One region of the Paenibacillus sp. FSL W7-1088 genome, then DNA from elsewhere that is predicted to be linked to it. Evidence: riboswitches for the same ligand, from Rfam matches in the RefSeq annotation. Region 1 holds a riboswitch; the other holds the start of a gene.
The links. A riboswitch is a leader RNA that binds a small molecule or an ion and turns the genes downstream of it on or off. The one in region 1 is predicted to bind FMN.
Positions count from the first base shown of each region.

Region 1 (10,322 bases):
AAAACAGCAGGCCTTCAATAATCGATTTCAATTTCGGAAAATCCATGATTCTTTGTTTCCCCTCTCCACTCCATAACGATATCCTCAAACATCCGCTCCTGATAACAGACAATCTGCTTCATCTTCATCAGCTCCAGCACCGCCAGAAAAGTTACGACAATCTCATGCCGATAAATTTGGTTATCCAGCAGCTTGGAGAATAACAGCCTGCCCCCCGGTCCCATACTTTCCAACGCGCCGATAACATCGCGAATGCGATCCTTAACCGAGATTTCATCCCGCTGGATCCGAGTTACGGTTGTCCGCTTCTCCGCCTTACGCAGCGCCTTCTGAAAGGCTGCAATCAGATCAGAGGTATGCAAACCCTCTACCGGATTCGATTGTGCTTCTACAGGCATATACGGCCGCAAATCCTCGGGCTCTTTGGAGAAAATAAGGCTGCGTTCCCACTCCCGTTCGTGCAAGTGACGCGCAATTCCCTTGTATTTGCGATATTCAATCAGACGTGCAATCAGTTCGGCACGTGGATCATAATCTTCATCTTCCATATATGCATAATCCTCAAAATCCTCGATTACCGGTGGTTTGGGCAGTAATAGTTTGCTCTTGATTGACAGCAATGTTGCTGCCATTACCAAAAATTCACTCGTAATATCCAGCTCCAGCTCCTGCATCGAATGCAGATACGCCATATATTGATCGGTAATATCGCTGATGGGAATATCCTGGATATGAATCTCTGCCTTATCGATCAAATGAAGCAGCAGATCCAAAGGCCCTTCAAAAGTCTCCAGTTTGTATGTAACTACCGTCACTAGACGAATCCTCCCGCCAGAAAAATAAAAACCCCCGCTAAGCCGCCGAATCCGGTCTCCCGTTTTCGTCTGCGCAGAGCAGGGCACTATATTAAATAAGCACTATTTTAGCTGTTTCGTCAAGTTCGCCATTTCAATCGCGGCAGTAGCTGCATCCCAGCCTTTGTTTCCTGCCTTTGTTCCAGCACGTTCAATGGCCTGTTCAATATTCTCTGTTGTAACGAGGCCGAAGATTGTAGGTACGCCTGTTTTCAGGTTAATTGCGGCTACACCCTTAGCCATCTCATTACACACATAATCATAATGTGTTGTTGAACCACGGATAACCGTCCCCAACGTAATGACTGCATCATATTTTCCACTTTCAGCCATTTTTTGTGCAATCAACGGGATTTCAAAAGCTCCTGGAACCCACGCTACATCCACTTCATTATCTTGTACACCGTGACGTTTGAACGCATCCAGTGCTCCGCTGAGCAATTTGCTTGTAATGAACTCGTTAAAACGTCCTACAACCACTCCATATTTTAATCCTTCTGATACCAAATGTCCTTCAAAAAAGTGTGGCATTCAAGTCATCTCCCTAATTGTATTATATGATGTATGCAGCTGATCTTCGGCAAATATTTCACTTATTTAACTCAGAAAAGCTACTCAGTTTTTTTCTTCATTCTGCTCGATATCGTCGAACTTTAGCATATGGCCGAGTTTTGCCTGCTTCGTGTGCAGGTAAACCGTATTATCCTCGTTCTCTTCCATCTGAATCGGAACTCGTTCCACCACTTCAAGTCCGTAACCTTCAAGCCCTTTAATTTTGCGTGGATTGTTGGTTAACAAACGGATTTGACGAACGCCAAGATCCTTGAGAATTTGGGCACCAATGCCGTAATCTCGAAGATCGGCAGCAAACCCAAGCTTCAGATTGGCATCCACGGTGTCCAGACCTTCTTCTTGCAGTTTGTAGGCTTTGAGCTTGTTGATCAGTCCAATGCCTCGTCCTTCCTGTCTCATATAGAGCAGGACGCCATTGCCTTCGTCATGGATCTGTTTCAAAGCTGCATCGAATTGTGGACCACAGTCACAGCGATGGGAATGGAAAACATCCCCTGTGAGACATTCGGAGTGTACGCGGACCAATACAGGCTTCGAACCATCAATTTCGCCTTTAACCAAAGCAACATGCTCCTTGTTGTCCACCGCATTGGTGTAGGCCACCGCCTGGAATTCACCAAAGTCCGTTGGCATACGTACAGCTACTTCGCGTTGAACCAGCTGTTCCTTCTCATTCCGGTACCGAATCATATCCTGAATGCTGATTAGCTTCAGATCATGCTTGCGGGCGATCTCCTGTAGATCCGGAAGTCTGGCCATCGTGCCATCTTCCTTGATCACTTCACAGATTACACCTGCCGGATAGGAACCGCACATAATGGCGAGATCTACAGCCGCTTCCGTGTGGCCCGCGCGTCGTAGCACACCGCCATCTTTAGCAATAAGTGGGAACATGTGGCCCGGCTTGCGGAAATCTCCGCTTTTCGCTTCGGGATCAATTAGACCCTTAACTGTAATGGAGCGTTCATGAGCCGAGATGCCCGTTGTGGTATCTTTATGATCTACAGAGACGGTAAAAGCCGTCCCATGAAAGTCCGTATTTTGCTGGACCATAGGTTTCAGGTTGAGTTCATCGGCACGTTGCTGCGTAATGGGAACACACACCAGACCTCTGCCTTCGGTAATCATGAAATTGATCACTTCAGGTGTAGCCTTTTCCGCCAAAGCGATAAAGTCACCTTCATTCTCCCGATCCTCATCATCCACCACAATAACCGGTTTACCCTGCATGAGATCGTAGATGGCTTCCTCAATAGAATTCAGAATGGATTTCTCTGACATAGGTCCCCCTCCAGTATCTATTTCAATTTATATTTGTAGTTAAGCAATTACGATTTGTTAAGCAAATCCGTGATTAGCAAGGAAATCCTCACTGATACTTCTCGGCTTGCCCGTACCTGTCTCCTGATGTCCCTTACCATAGTGCAACAGATGATCCACATATTTGCCCAAAATATCACACTCAATATTGATGGTATCCCCCGTCTTTTTCACATTTAATACGGTCTCACCAATGGTGTGTGGAATAATGGATACAGTGAATGCGGTCTGTGAAGTATGCACAACGGTCAGACTAATTCCGTCCAGGGTTACAGACCCTTTGGGTATCAGATATTTGAACAGTTGCGTATCATCAGGTTTGATCTCGAAAACAATCGCATTCTGGTCACGTGTAATGCTGCCAATGACCCCAGTGCCATCGACATGGCCCTGAACGATATGCCCGCCAAAACGACCACCTGACAACATGGCTCGCTCCAGATTAACTTTGCTTCCGGATTGCAATTGACTAAGATTGGTATGTCGATATGTCTCAGGCATCACGTCAGCAGTAAAACCGCCACCCTCCAGGGTAGTCGCAGTTAAGCATACCCCGTTTACGGCTACACTATCGCCAATCTTCAAGTCGTTCATGATGGCGGAAGCTCCGATATTCAGGACCATCGCTTCGCCTTTCCGACCTATACGCCGGATCTGACCGACTTCTTCCACCAAACCGGTAAACATGCTACCGCCTCCTTTATTTATTTCGTTATTGTTAATTCAATCAATTCATTTATTCAGGCCAAACCGGAATTCCGCCAATGCTAATATTATCTCCAACTTGCTCAATTTCCAGCTGATGCAATTGAATCGCCTGACTCATGCGCTCAACACCCTCGAAGCGGAAACTGCCTGGTGTTTCGTATCCTCCGACAATTTTCGGAGCAATGAACATGAGCAGTCGATCTACCAATCGCGCTTCCAGCATGGCACCATTCAGAGTACCCCCGCCTTCAAGCAGAATCGAACCAATTTCACGCTCACCGAGCTTGCTGAGTGCACTTAGCAGATCAACACGTGGTCCTGGACCACAACGTATAATCTCCACCCCATAGGCCTCAAGCCGCTCAGCGGCTTTAGGGCTCGCCTCATCCGTTGTAAGCACCCAGGTTGGTGCAAGGCCATCCTTAACCATTTTGGCTCCTACAGGCAGACGTAGCTTGGAATCGACCACAATTCGTACCGGGCTGATCCCTTCCACTTGCAAGCGAGTCGTGAGTTCGGGATTGTCTGCAATGACCGTTTCCACACCAACCATAATTCCTTGATGGCGATGACGAAGCGCGTGTACAATCTCGCGAGCTGACTCGTTAGAGATCCATTTGCTGTCACCGCTACGCGTAGCGATTTTGCCATCCAGAGTAGAGGCCGTCTTCAAAGTTACAAAGGGGAGACCTGTTGTAATGTATTTGATGAATTTCTCGTTCATCCGTCTTCCGCGCTCACGCAGCACTCCAACTTCAACTTCGATCCCTTGTTGACGCAGCATGCTGATCCCTCTGCCTGAGACTTGCGGATTCGGATCTTCGCAGCATACGACGACACGTTTCACTTTCTCATGAATGAGACGTTCACTGCATGGTGGAGTCTTGCCATAATGGCTACAGGGTTCAAGCGTAACGTATACTGTACTGCCTTCCGCATCACTGCCCGCCATGTTCAGCGCATGAACCTCTGCATGACCCGTTCCCCGTTTGAGATGACTTCCGAGGCCCACGATACGTCCTTCTTTAACAACGACACAACCTACTACCGGATTGATTCCAGTCTGTCCTTGTGCCCGCTCTGCCATATCCAGTGCCAGCGCCATATAAAATTCATCATTAATCATTTCCAAGTCCGTTCACCCCACGGTTAAAATCTCAAGTTATAGACCTCCCTTCCAACAGAGAGGCATGTTCCATATCCAATAAGAAAAAACGTCTATCGAAGTACTCCAAGGAAGCCAGACCGCGTTTAGCGGAATTTTTTCTTGCAATATCAAGAGCATCATACTTCGAAGTTTTTACTTTACTGATATTAAAAAATCCCCGTCGAACAAACCGTTCGATGGGGATGATGAGAGACATGTGTCACCAGCAGTACTATTGATACATTGCCAACAACACATCGCCCAAAACTTCATTTCAGGCAAGTGAAAGCAGACACATACCTTAATGAACTTCAATTACAGGTAAAGAGCTTCTATGATGTGGCATATGTATGAAGATTGCCGGAAGTATCCGGATTTCTCCCTGCACAGGAAATGAATTCATCAAAAACTGTACAGCAACACTCCTGCGGAATGCGGTCCCTAAGGACGGCACCCTCTCCTTCTCCCATCCAGACTATACTGTCGGTTCTGGAATTACACCAGATCAGCCATCTGCCACAGGCAGACGGGTCACGGACTTTGCATCAATGCTGGAAAGATATCCTCACATACTGCATCACCGCCGGTAGGGAATTACACCCTGCCCTGAAGGATTCGTTGCGTTATTAATTGGATGTTAGCACTTTAACGTCAAAAAATCAATTGTTTTTTGTTCCTTTTTGTCACATACTAACTTTTAATAAGCTTAAGTGTAAACAAAAACCGCTTCGCTCATTGCGAAACGGTTTACATACGGATATTGATTAAGCTTCTACTACTTCAACAGTTTCCATTTTGTCGCGACCTTCGAAAGCGTCCACGAACTCCATACCTTTGGTTACTTTACCAAATACAGTATGTTGTCCATCCAAATGTGGTTGCGGTTGGTAGCAGATGTAGAACTGGCTTCCGCCTGTGTTACGGCCTGCATGTGCCATAGCCAATGTTCCGCGCTCATGTTTGTTCGGGTTGATTTCACAGTTGATTGTGTAACCTGGGCCGCCTGCACCGGAACCGTTAGGGCATCCGCCTTGAGCTACAAAGCCCGGAATAACACGGTGGAATACAAGACCGTTGTAGAAACCGGAGTTAGCCAGTTTCTCAAAGTTTGCTACTGTGTTTGGAGCTTCTTGATCGAACAAATCGATTACAACTTCTCCGCCGTTTGCCATTTTGATTTTCGCTTGTTTCGCCATATGTAAATGACTCCTTTCGTATTGACCATCGTTAATGGTGCCAGAACGCATGACCCTGGGCCAAGCTTTATAGCACTTTTCTTAGTGTACACTGAAAATGGATTGATCGCAAAATAATCAGCAAGATTTTTTCAAAATCCTGCCCTAAAGATGCAAAAGAAGACAAAAAAGGAGTGTCCTTTTTTGTCTTCTTCATAATAGAGCTCCGTTAGATATCCTTTAATTAACGGGTAACTGGTTGCTTTGCAATGCGCTCAGGCACCAGGTCATTCTGGATGATATCCTGATACGTCTCACGGCGTACGACAACATCGCCTTGACCGTCTTTGACAAATACCACTGCCGGACGACGAATCCGGTTGTAGTTGCTTGCCATAGAGTAGTTGTACGCGCCTGTGCAAGCTACTGCGAGCAGATCGCCGCTTTGCACTTTAGGCAGGTCCAGATCCCAGATCAGCATATCACCACTCTCACAGCATTTACCAGCAACAGATACCGTTTCCTGAGCAGCCTCATTTGCACGGTTTGCCAATACAGCTTCATATTTGGACTCATACAGTGCTGGACGTGGATTGTCTGTCATTCCACCATCCACAGCAACGTATTTACGAACCCCTGGAATATCTTTGCTTGTTCCAACGGTATAGAGTGTTGTTCCCGCTTCACCTACAATGCTGCGGCCTGGTTCAACCCAGATCTCAGGCACAGCATAGCCGATTTGAGCAAAATGATTTTTCACCGCATCCGTGATGGCTTTTACGTATTGTGAAACTTCAAGTGGTGTATCTCCATCAATATAGCGGATACCGAAGCCACCGCCCAGATTAACCACTTTGAATGCCACGTTAAGACGCTCATACACAGCTGCTGCAAACTCAGCAACGCGTTGAACGGCCATTTGGAAGCCTTCAACTTCGAAGATTTGTGATCCGATGTGTGAATGTACACCGAGCAATACCAGATTTGACTGCTTGGAAGCCAATTCAATGGCTTCAAATGCCGTTCCGTTTCCGATATCGAATCCAAATTTGGAATCCGTTTGTCCTGTCGAGATATATTCATGCGTATGCGCTTCAACACCAGGCGTCACACGCAGCAAAATGTTAACTTTGCGATTTTTGTCTGCGGCTACAGCTTGCAGCAAGTGCAGTTCATTGAAGTTATCCACAACGAAGCAGCCAATCTCTGCATCAAGCGCCATTTCGATCTCTTCCAGCGTTTTGTTGTTGCCGTGGAAGTGAATACGCTCTGCCGGGAAACCGGCTTGCAGTGCGGTGAACAATTCACCATCGGATACAACATCCAGGGAAAGTCCTTCTTCCGCAGCAAGGGCACACATCGCCATTACGCAGAATGCTTTACTTGCATAAGCAACCTGGAAGCCCAGACCTGAAGCACGGAACGCTTCCATGTACTCTCTGCAGCGCTCACGAACCAATTGCTCGTCCACAACATACAGGGGAGTTCCAAATTGTGCTTTCAAGTCGGTTGTATCGACTCCGCCAATTTCCAGATGTCCCTGTGCATTTATTTTACTTGTACCATGTAAATACATAATCTGCATTCCTCACTTTTTTATATACTGGAACAGCTGTTATTCCAATGATTTTACACCAGTATATCAAATTAGAAAATGAGAAGAATGGATTTTTCGGCAGATCATTTGTGTTTTTTACTTTTTTGCAGTTCCCCGTCCGGATCATTGTCCATTTTGGTATTGTCACGCGTTTTGTTGATTGAAGGACGTTTTTTATTTTCCAACAGCGGCAAACGGAACAAAAAGTTACCCAAAGCCTTTGCATTAAACGGTATGAATGGCCAGAGATACGAAGAGTTGTAGGAGCGATGCAAGGTGAGAGCCACAATAATGAACGTCGTCCCGACTACGAAGCCAGGGACCTTGAAAATCGCCACGGCCACCAGCAAAAACAACCTCACCAAGCGATTGGCCAATCCAAGCTCATAACTGGGAGTTGCAAACATGCCAATTGCGGCTATCGCCATATACAGTACAACTTCATCCACAAAATAACCCGTTTTCACAGCGATATCTCCAACCAGAATTGCTGCAATCAATCCCATGGCCGACGCGAGTGGCGTGGGCGTATGAACAGCCGCCATCCGTAATAAATCGACCCCAAATTCAATGAGAAGGAACTGTAGAATTAGAGGAAGCTCTGCATTTTTATGTGGACCGATAAATTCCATACCAACGGGTTTAATCGCCGGGTCAATCACCATCAGTAACCACAGAGGCAACAGGAAAAGGGATATCAAAATGCCCCCGAATCGTACCCATCGCAGATAGGTCCCCATAAAAGCGGTCTGTCTGTTCTCCTCCGCATGCTCACACAGATCAAAAAAGGTCGTGGGCAGAATCATCACACTGGGTGAAGTATCTACAAATATGACAACTCGCCCTTCCATCAGATGAGAAGCGGTCACATCCGGCCGTTCCGAATAACGAACCAATGGATACGGGTGCCACCCCTTATTAATAATTGCTTCTTCAAGCTGCTTATCAGCAGCAGGGATGCCGTCGATATTCACTCGTTTGATTTTTTCACGAACGGAATCCACCTGAACCTTGTCCACGATATCGTCAATATATACAACACAGACATCCGTTTGCGATCTGCGTCCGACCTGCATAATTTCAAATTTTAATCCTGGGTCCCGTATTCTTCGGCGCACTAACGCCACGTTGGTCAGAAGTGTCTCCGTAAATCCGTCTCTTGAACCGCGCACCACTCTCTCCAGCGAAGGTTCCTCCGGGGAACGCACCGGATAGCTCCGGGTATCCATAATGATGACAGAACGGTCCCCTTCGACAAACATGGCACTCATGCCTGTGAGGACCTTGTTAATGACGGCGCTCATTTTCTCCACTCGCTCAACTTGAATATGAGGAATGTAACATTCAAAATACGATTTCAACGCGTGTCCGGACACTTGGTCCGGTGTCAGATAAGTTAGCCTTTTTAACACTTCAAGTAGAATCTCATCCTTCGCAAACCCAGTCAGCAGCAGTAATCCAACGTGTTTGCCACCCAAGACCATTTCCCTCATATTCACATCAAAGGACTCTCCAAGTCCCAACACTTGCTGAAGCGTATATTTGTTATCACTCATGCGAGGGGAAATATCGTCGTTTTCCTGCCAATATTCTACCGATTCCTCGATACTGTCAGACATTTCATTTTGCTTCTTTTTATCGTAAGCCTTCTTTTCTTCTTCCTCCTGAATCTCATAAGGAGATTTATGCTTCATCTCTTCGGATGTTGCTTCGCTGGAGTCATGCCCGTCGTTGTCCGATCTTACGTCCATTTCCCATCCTCCTTAGGCCTAACGTTTTAACGCTGGTATACAAAAAAGTCAAACAGTGAACCTGTCATCTTCCCCAAAATCATAGCAAGCAGCAATCCAAATAAATACGATTTCATGCCCAGTCGTTTCGCCAGCACTGGCAGTACATTCAGCACTTCAGTCAGTGCCGCCGCAAGCAGTCCGATGAACACACCGCAAAACAGTCCGATGATCGGGCTGAGCAACAGCGCTCCATGCACTTTCCAGTGCCAAAAATCCGCAACGGTACCAAGCAGCGAACCTCCAATCAAAGCCCCTTCATACCAATGGGTTTTGTCGTAGGTCCGCGTAAGCTGAGCTAGTCTGGGGATCATATCAAGCACGAGAATAAGCGCAATCACACCGCTCCCTACCGCGATCCCCCCCGCAATGCCCAGTACAATGCTGATTGCTCCGTTAAGAACGCTCATCCGCATTCATCTCCCTGCGTTCCTCGTCATGCATACGTTCGGTTTCTTCAATAACCACATACTTGTCTACATTTTGCTGATATAGGAACATTTCCACTTCCAAAGGGGTAGGTTCTTCATTCCACTTTTTCTTGAATAAATGATTGAAAAACACCGCCATGCCAAACCCGATCCCAAGGGAATACGCCACCTGAAACAGATACGGATGCTCATCCCGGCGACCTGTAATCATCTCTACAATTCGAATCTGAACTTCCTGCATGTTTACGTCCGCATGAAAATTCATAATGGTCAATGCTGAGCCAAAGAAAAGCAGCAGCCACACCAGGATGAACAGAGATTTGGAAGGCTTGCCACTTCCCACAACCACCTCAACTAGCGTATGACCCGATCCGATTAATTCAACGGTGACATCTGGCAAGGCACGACGGATCTCGGGGATAATCTGCAATATATCAATGAGGATCAGATTGCCGTCCTCCGGTCCGGGACGCATCAATTCAAGCTCAAGCATCCTCCCTTCCTGTTCTTCGGGAGAGGTGAGCAAGTGAGCTACATCCCCAAGCTTGATACTTCGGCCCCTTTGGATACGAATACGGCTGCGCAAACGAACATAGACCGTTGGAGTGGGTGTCAGGGACATCCGAAACACTCCTTTACTGCGTAATTTAGGTTAGTATTTGAAGAATGTGAAAATTTATTACATTTTGGTTGGAAAAAGGTTGGTTGGACCCTGCGGGCGCTTCGA
Region 1 covers NZ_CP150216.1:4,754,779-4,765,100, forward strand. The annotation lists gene scpB (SMC-Scp complex subunit ScpB) at 1-46, opposite strand, end outside; gene MKY42_RS21430 (segregation/condensation protein A) at 15-815, opposite strand; gene ribE (6,7-dimethyl-8-ribityllumazine synthase) at 918-1,385, opposite strand; gene MKY42_RS21440 (bifunctional 3,4-dihydroxy-2-butanone-4-phosphate synthase/GTP cyclohydrolase II) at 1,470-2,708, opposite strand; gene ribE (riboflavin synthase) at 2,766-3,434, opposite strand; gene ribD (bifunctional diaminohydroxyphosphoribosylaminopyrimidine deaminase/5-amino-6-(5-phosphoribosylamino)uracil reductase RibD) at 3,484-4,587, opposite strand; FMN riboswitch at 5,057-5,220, opposite strand; gene MKY42_RS21455 (peptidylprolyl isomerase) at 5,367-5,798, opposite strand; gene lysA (diaminopimelate decarboxylase) at 6,022-7,353, opposite strand; gene MKY42_RS21465 (spore germination protein) at 7,458-9,068, opposite strand; gene MKY42_RS21470 (stage V sporulation protein AB) at 9,152-9,574, opposite strand; gene MKY42_RS21475 (stage V sporulation protein AA) at 9,561-10,217, opposite strand.

Region 2 (10,322 bases), 1.2 Mb from region 1:
CATGATGTGACAGCTATTGAACATGACCATATTTATAAGGAATTGTCCGATGAAGTCATTCACTTACTGGAACAAGGCGAGAGTGTGCTGTTACTCCCAACACTGGAGGATAACGAACATTCAATCGAAGGCACATATTGTACCGACTTCTGGTGTTATCCGATGTTCCGATCCATTTCGGAAAGCATGAACAAGCAAGTTCCCGTTGGCACGCTTGGTCTATTAATCGATAACGCGCACCCGGCATTGAAGCACTTCCCAAGTGAGGCGTATTCCACGTATCCTTGGTGGCATATCGTTATGAATTCACGGTCTATTATTATGGATAACGTCGCAGAGAATGTTCAGCCTTTCGTTCAAACCATTGATAATTTTGAACGTAATCATAAGCTGGGGCTGCTGTTTGAATGCCAGGTTGGAAAAGGCAAGCTGTTGGTTGGGGCACTAAATTATGATAAGTTGATTAACCATACAGAAGGGCGGCAATTCCTTTACAGCCTTGCACAATATGTAAAAAGTGAGGACTTCCAACCGGAAGCGAAGATAGAACTGGTTGAGCTCCAACAATTGTTGGGCAAGAAATAGATTAGGTTAACGAAACTATTATTATGTAAACCAAATGAAATTCCAGTTTCATTTCTTTCTGCCTTAATGACATAAAACCTCCATCATATGTAAACCGTAATGGGGTACGCATGAAGGAGGATACATATGAAGAAAGATCATGTGCATCAAAAAGAAGAAGAGAAGCTGAGCTGGATTAGTCTTTCCTTATTTGGAGCAGGATGTACACTGGGAACCGGATTTTTCCTCGGAACAAGTCTGGCTATTCATTGGTCCGGTTTATCCGTGCTAGTACTTTTGGTGCTGGCTGCCGCGGGGACCTATTTTGTATTTGGAGCATTGGCACAGATGACGGCAGAAGATCCGAAAGAAGGGGCTTTTCGAACATATGCCGGTGAAGCGTTCGGCCCGTGGGCCGGTTTCGGAAGCGGATGGATGTATTGGTCTTCCGAAATGCTGATCATGGGCAGTTCATTAACGGCGCTTGGATTGTTCTCTCAATTTTGGTTTCCCAAATTCCCATTATGGACGTTTGTTGCGGTATATGCATGCATTGGATTATTCATCGCCGCATTGGGAGCGAAAGGGTTAACTCAAACGGAGAATGTGCTGGCCGTAATCAAGTTAGCCGCAACGGTTGCTTTCATCGCGATTGCAGCAGCGGCTTGTCTGGGCTGGTTAGATGTGAAGATTACACCGCAGAAAATAACGAATGAATGGTTCCCTCACCAAATAAAAGGCGTGTGGACCGGGTTTATTTATGCCTTTTTTGCCTTTGCCGGGATTGAGGTCATGGGTTTAATGGCAGCCAAGCTGAAAGAACCTAAGGACGCAGTGAAATCAGGCAGAGTGATGTTGTTAACCGTCAGTACGCTGTATGTTGTGGCGATTGCCTTAATCCTTCTTCTGGTTCCTGCTGCTAAATTAACACCGGACGAGAGTCCTCTCGTCAAAGCGATGTCATCGATTGGATTTACGGTCGTGGTTCATATTCTGAATGGGATTTTGATTATCGCCGGGTTCTCCACGATGGTCGCTTCAATCTATGCGATTACGTCCATGTTGGTTAAACTGGGTGAAGACGGAGATGCACCGAAGATGTTTACGAAGACTTGGGGGAAAAAGAACATGCCCCTATATGCATTAGGATGCACTGCGGCCGGATTAATCCTTTCTACTCTCCTGGCGTTATGGATGCCTAAGAGCCTGTTTGAATATGTAACAACCGCAGGCAGCTTGGTATTAATGTATACCTGGCTTCTGATTTGTATCACGTATATCAAGAAAATGAAGCCAACAAGCTGGAATCGCATCAAAGTATGGACTGCTATGATTCTTATCCTAGCTGCAGTAGCTGGGACAGCCATGGAAAAAGCCAGCAGAAGAGGTCTGCTGGCCAGTATAGGTCTTGTTGCATTGATTGCCTTGATTACTTACATTGTAAACAAAGTACGAAAACCGCGACCGTCACCCTCTACTGAGCCATCCAAGTCCTGAATGGGTGTCTTATATCAGCTATTTCGTTAATTTACTCATGGCTTGCTTCATACGCATGAAGGGACACTTGGAAGGGGTCTGCTCGTCATCGGGCAGGAAATATTGTTTCCATTCCAGATTATCCTGCTGTCCATACCACATGAGCGAAGGGTGAGCGGGAACGGCATCATAGGCTGCCAAACGTTTGCGAATCAAGGTTTTCATTTTCCGGCCAAGAGGTGTGCTGTCATTAATCGATTCAAATACCCACCGTGGTTGAAAAGCAAACATAAGATAAGGGAAGTGCCTGCTGGCTCTAAGCTCGTGCGCGGGAGTGGCACAGAAACAAAAGTATGGCTCCCCGCCAAAGCAAAATTCCCATGTGGCTTCATGCGGATCAGTCGAAATATGTTCAGGCCAGGAGGCAGTATCAAGTGAGCTTACCCGGTTAAGCATCTCCCAGAACAAGGACTGATACTGCTCTACCGTTGTGTTATTTCTCAAATCATCCGGTGTTTCGCATATGACAACCAAAGAAGCATAGTGTCCCGTATCCCGGGAAACAGGCCCATATTGACGAAGCAATTCCGCCATGTCTTCAGCAGAAGCTTGTGTACGTGGATCCCTTGTGAATCCGTATCTTAGATGTCCTGAAAGAAAACCCATGCGTCCGGGTACACAAGGATACGTATTCCCCTCATCTGCAATCATATTGGCAAATTTAGAATATGCGTCCTGCTGCCATTCGGGTAGACCTTTGAATGATGCATTTATTTCATCGGCACTGAACAGCTCTGCCATGAATTCCCCAACTCCATTCCACATGATACCGTTAACGTATTAATGCGGAAGGCGTTGGGTGACTGTCCAGTGTAGTTTTTATGTCAGAAAAAGATGGATCGTATTGCTTCAAGCCCGAAGTACAGGCCAAAACCGATCAGACAGATACCTGAGATGATGGAGATCCAGCGCAAAACGGTTTCGTTGCTGCGTTTATGAAATCGGCTGGCCATGCCAGCCATGATGACATCCCAAACAAGGATTCCTATGAAAATACCAGAACTGTATAGTAGCAGATGAGCGGTGTCGGTATGCTTCACCGTTGTAGCGAGAATTGAGCCGTAAATGCCCAGCCAGAATAAAATATTCAGGGGATTGGATAAAGCCATGAGAAAGCCAGAGACAAAGGATTTTCCAACCTTTGCTACTGCTGTAGAGGAAGCCTGGATGCCGTCTTTTAACTTGGACAGTGTTTCCACACCGGTATACACCAGAATAAAGCTGCCAAAAGACCAAAGAAACGAGCGCATGAACGGCGTGTCCAGAAAATGAGCAACTCCAAAGTAGATCAGAAGCATGTACACCAAATCGGCAAACATGGCTCCCAGTCCCAAAAACCAGGCATGCATAAAACCGTGCCGGGCTCCGCGATCCAGCTGAGCGGCATTAATCGGACCAATTGGAGCTGATAGTGAGATTCCCAGAATAATATAACTAAACAGTACAGACATATACGCGTTCACTCCTTAACGGGTTAGACGAATTGTACCGGTAAGTCACACACATATGGGTACAAGTCATCGTATTCCCGTCTGGAGCAAATTAGAACAAGCCGTGTATCACTTAATCTGCTATCGGCTCTACATCCAGCTGGATGGCTGTGCAGTGATATCCGTTGCATGAGCTTTCTTCACATGGGCAGGCGGATAAACCGATAACCAGATCGGTCAATGCCTCCATCTCCACATAATCACCGGCGCGCGAATCTGGAGCTACGACATCAATTTTGCCCAGATCATCTACGACTGATTTCATAAACAGATTAAACGGATAATGCTGATCCGGCGGCAAGATCCCGAACGGTTCAAGTGCCTGATTTAGGTTATGATAGCAGCTGGCATGATCCTTTTTGCCATATAACACTTCATACATTTCCGGACGACAGGCGGAGTTGAAGAAATCATGAACACCAACCGTGTCACGAACGATCTTGAGCAGTGGCTGATATTGATTGGAATACACGGATTGTCCTGGTTTGATCCGGTAGGACCGCAGCACATCCATCGTTACACCAGGGTCTAGTCGATTATTGGCATTTTGAGCATCATATGCAACAAAATCAACGACCTGCTGACCCTCCAAATCGGTCACCCGAATTAATGAACCTTTAGTTACCTCGACGGCATAACCCGTTTTGGCCGGGATACGAACAGACTGTTTATGGCGTTCCGTTGTATTCATATTCATTCGTCACATCCTCCGCTGTTTTTGCTTTCAGTATGCGGAGCTGACATGGCTTTCATGCACTTTGGCAAACATAAAACTCACATTGAAAATGATATAGGTTGTATTCAGTGTTTATACTGGAAACAGTGGATTACCCTTCATGCCGACCCATAGTTCGGATGTTTCCAGCTGACCAGCCAGATGAAGCAACCAGTCCTCACGGCCTTTCGTTGCCATAATTTGCACACCCATGGGTAGACCTTCAGGAGTCAGATGCACAGGGACACTCATGGCGGGTTGACCCGTCAGATTCGCGAGCTGAGTGAACGGAGTGTATGTTAAACTTGGTTCAAACATCTCATAAATCAACTGCTGCTGCTGGATCTTGTCCAAATCGCTAATACGCATCAGATGTTCAATCTGTTCATTATGAGGCGTTAATTCGCCGATTTTGGGTGCTGGAAAAGCATTTACAGGTGTGACATAAAAATCATACCGTTCAAACAATGTGGACATCTGAGCTGCGGCAACATCCCATTCGGCCAAACTATGTACGAACTCGGCAGCGGATACTTTTTTGCCGGCTTCTGCCAGAACCCAGGACTCGATCTCCATATCATCAGAGGTTAAAGCTCTACCCATAGAACGTTCCATGGAAGAGATCATCGCCGCCATTTCGCCGCTGTTCATCATGTAATAGTTCTCCATCAGTTTGACACCATTAACCGGACTCAGCTTTTCTTCAACCTCATGACCTTGTTCTTCCAGCCAACGAACCATCTTATAAACGGCTTCTTTGGCTTCATCACTCACAGGTGTACCTACAGGTGAAGCTGTCGTGTATGCAACCTTCAATTTGCGTTGATGAGGATAGTGAATATCAGCCAAGTAGCTGCCTGGAAAGAGGGGGGCATGGAACGCAGCTTCGGGTTGAATCACTTGCAGTGTATCCAGTAAAGCAGCACTGTCGCGAACGGAACGGGACAACGCAAAATCAATCGAAGCACCCTGCCACTGACGACCAACTCCCGGTCCAACAGGTGTCCGCCCACGTGTAGGTTTGAGTCCGAACAGGCCGCTGAATGAAGCAGGGATTCGGATGGAACCACCACCGTCACTGGCTCCCGCAAGGGGTACAATACCCGAAGCTACTGCGGCAGCGGCGCCTCCACTTGAACCGCCTGGCGAGTGCTTGATATTCCATGGATTTCGACTTGGACCGTGAAGGCGGGGCTCAGTAATATTTTTCAGGCCAAATTCTGGCGTATTGGTATGTCCAATGATAATGAAGCCTGCATCAAGCAGACGGGATACGAAATTGGAATTCCGCTGTGCATGATGCTCACGGAGAAGACGAGAACCCGAGGTGAGAATTTCACCTTCTAGGGATTGAGAGATATCTTTCAATAACAAGGGCACGCCGGCAAAGGGCTGCTCTCCCGGGCGAACCATACTCGCTTCCTGACGGGCGCGTGTTTCATATGTACGAATGACTGCATTAAGCTGTGGGTTCACTTCTTCCAGGCGTGCATACGCCGCTTCCAGCAATTCGACAGGGGATATCTCCCGTGCGCGAACCAACTCAGCCAAACCTATGGCATCGTAGGATGTATATGAAAATGATGAAGATGAAGACATGATGATCGTTCCTCTCTAAATTAACTTGATCTACTATTTCATAAGTCATCGTAACACCGGAATAGCGAAAAGACAAAAGGCACTGTACATCTTGAAGGATGTGCAGTGCCTTAATTGATTGGCTTTTATATAAAATTTAATTTGTACGAAGCTTTGGTGCACCATCAGCCGGAGTCGCTGAGCGTTCTTGCTGTTTGGAGATGGCGAATAGGGCGATCCAGATGAGGATGAAACCCAACAGCTGCTCCCAGGTAATTAAAGTACGGAATGCAATCCAGTTTACCAGTACACCGGCCATCGGGAAGCTCAGCTCTGCAAGTGTTGCAACTGAGGCCTTGGTGGAAGAGAGACCTTTGTAATATAACAGAAGACTCAGTAAGCCTGGCAGTAAGGCCTGACCCAGAATATTAAGTGCCACAGCCGCCTGTTCACCTGTAGCGGAAGGGAATGTCCAGGCAGCACCTTCGTTCCACGTCATAAAGATCAGCAGTGGCAAGGCTACGACAAAGCGCAGGGAGGTGACCGTTTCATAACGGGTTTGCCCCAGCATCAGCCGCCCCATAACCGTTGAACCGCCCCACAAGGCAGCTGCACCCAGTGATAACAGGCTGCCTGCATGAATCCAATTGTTCCAGTTGCCAAGGGGAAGAGTGAATCCGAACGTGAGCAGGTATGTTCCTGCAAGTGCTATGATAAACAGTCCACCGAAGCGACGAGGCAATGTTTCTTTCAACAAAAGCTTAGCCAGAACAATCGCAAATAGCGGCTGCATCTTTTGCAATAACAAAACCGTGTTGGGATCGTTATGCGTGAGCGCAAGGGTAAACAATACTGTAGCGAGAGCAGATCCTCCCCAGGAGATAAAGATCACGGCAATCCAGTGCCGTGCACGCAGGTTTTTCAGATCAGCCCGGAACTTCCATAACACGGGAATAGCTACAAGGCTGACAATAATATGTTCCACCAGTACAATCTGAGTGGAGGTCATCGTTTTAAGCAAAATAATGCGGAACAGCGGATCTACACCCCAGAGGGCGGCGCCAAGCACGACGAGCCAGAATCCGGTATTGCTTCGTTCCTTGAGGTAAACTGTTGATGCATGTTGGGTCTTTTCCATATTCAGGACTCCTTCGTCAGAACACGGAATCTTCAGTTGGCAAAGTCGACAAAAGCCCCCGTTTTGGTATACACCAAATAAACGGGGGCTCAATCATTGACATGTCGTACGAAAATAAGCCTTTCGTTAACGGCATGTTAATGTGTTGATCTTCTCTCATCCGGACTGTACCGTCGGCCTTGGAGTCACACCAAGTCAGTCGCTGAATCCCTACATTGGGTCAAACAGCGAGTCGCGGGCTGGTTCCGAAGAACATCACCGCCGGTTGGGAATTGCACCCTACCCCGAAGATCCTATTCAATTATATTGTGTATTGAACAAGCTGTAACATTAATAAGTCCATCTTATTCCTGTAAGCGCTAGCAGTTCAAGTGTTTTTTTAGAATATGATATTCCAGCTTCCCTGTTGTCTGCGTAGTAATACAATCTGTCCTGCATGATACGCATCGTGGAGCAGCCAGCGGGCAAGTGCATGTGCCCATTTTTCATCCGTATTCATGTAAGAGGCTTCAAGATCAGATTCTTCTAATGAAGCGAGCTGATCACGAAGCTGTCCGGCTAATAGTGTTGTATTTTGCATAAGTGTACTCCAGCCAGTGGTATCGGAAGGGTCGCCAGGATCTCCAAAGGTGGATTCATTGTTTTCGGCAGGTGTACCGGAGGGTGTTTTGCCCTGAATGCGACTCAACAAACGATGATTATAGTAATACATATGGTTGACCAACTGCCAGATGCTTAATCCACCGGATGATGGAACCCAGGTTGCCTGTTCAGCAGTCAGTCCTTCGATTGCCTTGGATAAAGGCACAATCCAGTTACATTGATCCCAGGTATCATCTTTCTGAATGAGCAATAGTTCTGTTGCTGTTGTAGTCATTGATTTTTCCTCCCTAAAATAAGTTCATGGTAACTAGCTAAAGTGCAAAAATGTGGTTACAATTAATATAACCCAAACATGAATGTTTGTAACTATCTTTTTCGTTTTAGGAAGTTACAATTTAGCGGAGGTACGTATGGATAGACTATGGACTGATTTTGTGAACAGTGATTACCACGACTGGCGTGGTGGGGATCGTTCAGAGGACAGGGTTGGCAAAACCGAATGGCAGCAAGGATTTCTTAAACAATGGCAACTGAATGCATCTGTACCTGCTTCTTCTGAAGAGGAGGAAGCCTTGAGAAACTTTAGAAATGAATTGCAGGCTCTTGCAACTCGTTTATCTGAAGGAAATCCATTATCGAGCAAAGATCAGGAATGGCTTAACGCCAAGATGAAGGAAGGTCAAGTCATAAGAAGACTGAACGCTGGAGATGAGGGACTGAAACTTTCACTTATTCCTGTGGGAACTCGTTGGCAGCAGGTCATGGCAGAGGTCGCAGCCGATTTTGCAATCACAGTAGTTGAAGGGGATGGGGGAAGAATTCGTATCTGTGACAATGCAGATTGTCGCTGGATTTTCTATGACGATACACGCAGTAGAACCCAGAAATATTGTGATGACAAGATGTGTGGTAATCTGATGAAGGTTAGAAGGTTTCGGGCAAAACGGAAGAAGGAACAGCAGCAAGAGTAGGCGTATACACTGAAAGTGTGATTTGCTGTACTTTGCGACAACCAGGAAAATACTCCAAAGAAAATATTTAAATCCAGAAATTGCATGTTACCAATAACTGCTATATAATATATATGTACTTAAAATAATTCAGTTAGTAGTTCAGTCAATTCAATTCAATTCAGTCAGAGATTAACACTCGGGATTCAAGCGTATATCCAACAAAAAAACAATGATTGGAGATGTGTCTTGTGGGGACAAGTTATCTACTGAAAAATGGTTGTGTATTGTCTATGGATTCGTCGGTGGGTCAATATAAGCGGGCGGACGTTCTCATTGAGGATTCTCTTATTACTGCTATTCAGCCTGATCTGAGTTGCACGGAAGCGGAAGTGATAGATGCATCGGAGATGATCATACTCCCTGGACTTGTAGATACGCACAGGCATGTGTGGGAGTCGCTTGTAAAAACAGCGGGAACGAACTGGTCACTGCCGGTCTATCTGCAAAATCTCTACTATGGGGCGATGGGAAGTAAACTCCGGCCACAAGACAGCTATATCGCCAATTTGCTAGGTTCATTGGAAGCGCTTAACGCAGGAGTGACCACGCTACTTGACTGGAGTATGCCGTATTCACCGGAGCACACGGATGAACTGATTCGCGGACTTCAGGATGCGGGGATTCGGTCGGTTTTCGCTTATGGTGTACCGGGTGAGACTACCTACTGGAACAGAGAGAGCCAGCTGACGTATTCGAATGATGTGAGAAGAATCAAGGAACAGTATTTTTCCTCACGGGATCAGTTGCTTACGTTCGGCCTAGCTATTCGTGGACCGGAGTTCAGCCATTGGGATACCACAGTGAAGGAAATTCAGCTTGCCCAAGAGCTGGATGCGATATGTTCCATGCATGTTGGCTTTGGAAGCTGGGGATCTGTAGATCGTTCGATAAGTAAAATGTATGAGGCTGGTTTACTGAGCCCAAGTCTGAACGTCGTACACGGTAATACGATGGATACGGATGAGTATAAAATGTTGGCCGATAGCGGCGCCTCACTGTCTGTTACACCGGAAGTGGAGATGATGATGGGGCACGGTTATCCGGCAACGGGGTACTTTCTCGAACATGGAGGAACTCCAACGCTCGGAGTGGATGTTGTAACATCAACAGGTGGGGATATGTTCTCCCAGATGAAATTTGCACTTCAGGCCGAGCGTTCCAGAGGCAATGAACAACTTTTGCAACAAGGTGAAATGCCTGGGGAGCTAAATCTGCAATCCAGTCAAGTGCTAAGATTTGCAACTTCTGCTGGAGCAAAGGCTCTGGGACTTGAAAGAAAGATAGGCACACTTACGCCAGGTAAAGAAGCAGATCTGATTATGATCCGAACCACCGACCTTAATTTGTTCCCGGTGCATGATCCGGTTGGAGCCGTCGTTCAATTTGCCAATCCATCGAATGTGGATACCGTGTTTGTAGCAGGTCGGCCCGTGAAGCGTGAAGGCAAGCTGCTGCATGTCGATCTGAACGAGGTTCGTCGGAAGGCTTTGGACAGCAAGGAATATCTGCTATCTCAATATCGGATGTCGGATGCAGAGCGAATTGTATTTTCATAAGTTAGATGATCCATGTGAATGAAAGAGTAATTCTTTTTCAGAATTCAATAGAGTGGATGTCCTTATCTGAATTATGGATCTAATAGTGTTGCGAGTGTGGGCCGCATACGGATATGCGGCTCTTTGGCG
Region 2 covers NZ_CP150216.1:3,513,726-3,524,047, forward strand. The annotation lists gene MKY42_RS15920 (glycoside hydrolase family 2 TIM barrel-domain containing protein) at 1-585, shown strand, start outside; gene MKY42_RS15925 (amino acid permease) at 712-2,061, shown strand; gene MKY42_RS15930 (YqcI/YcgG family protein) at 2,080-2,841, opposite strand; gene MKY42_RS15935 (LysE family transporter) at 2,925-3,551, opposite strand; gene MKY42_RS15940 (urea carboxylase-associated family protein) at 3,664-4,287, opposite strand; gene MKY42_RS15945 (amidase) at 4,399-5,904, opposite strand; gene MKY42_RS15950 (DMT family transporter) at 6,041-7,021, opposite strand; FMN riboswitch at 7,166-7,317, opposite strand; gene MKY42_RS15955 (DinB family protein) at 7,401-7,898, opposite strand; gene MKY42_RS15960 (CGNR zinc finger domain-containing protein) at 8,035-8,595, shown strand; gene MKY42_RS15965 (amidohydrolase family protein) at 8,817-10,193, shown strand.
Region 2: it holds a riboswitch for FMN, as region 1 does, so the genes downstream of both, MKY42_RS15950 (DMT family transporter) here and ribD (bifunctional diaminohydroxyphosphoribosylaminopyrimidine deaminase/5-amino-6-(5-phosphoribosylamino)uracil reductase RibD) in region 1, are expected to answer to the same signal.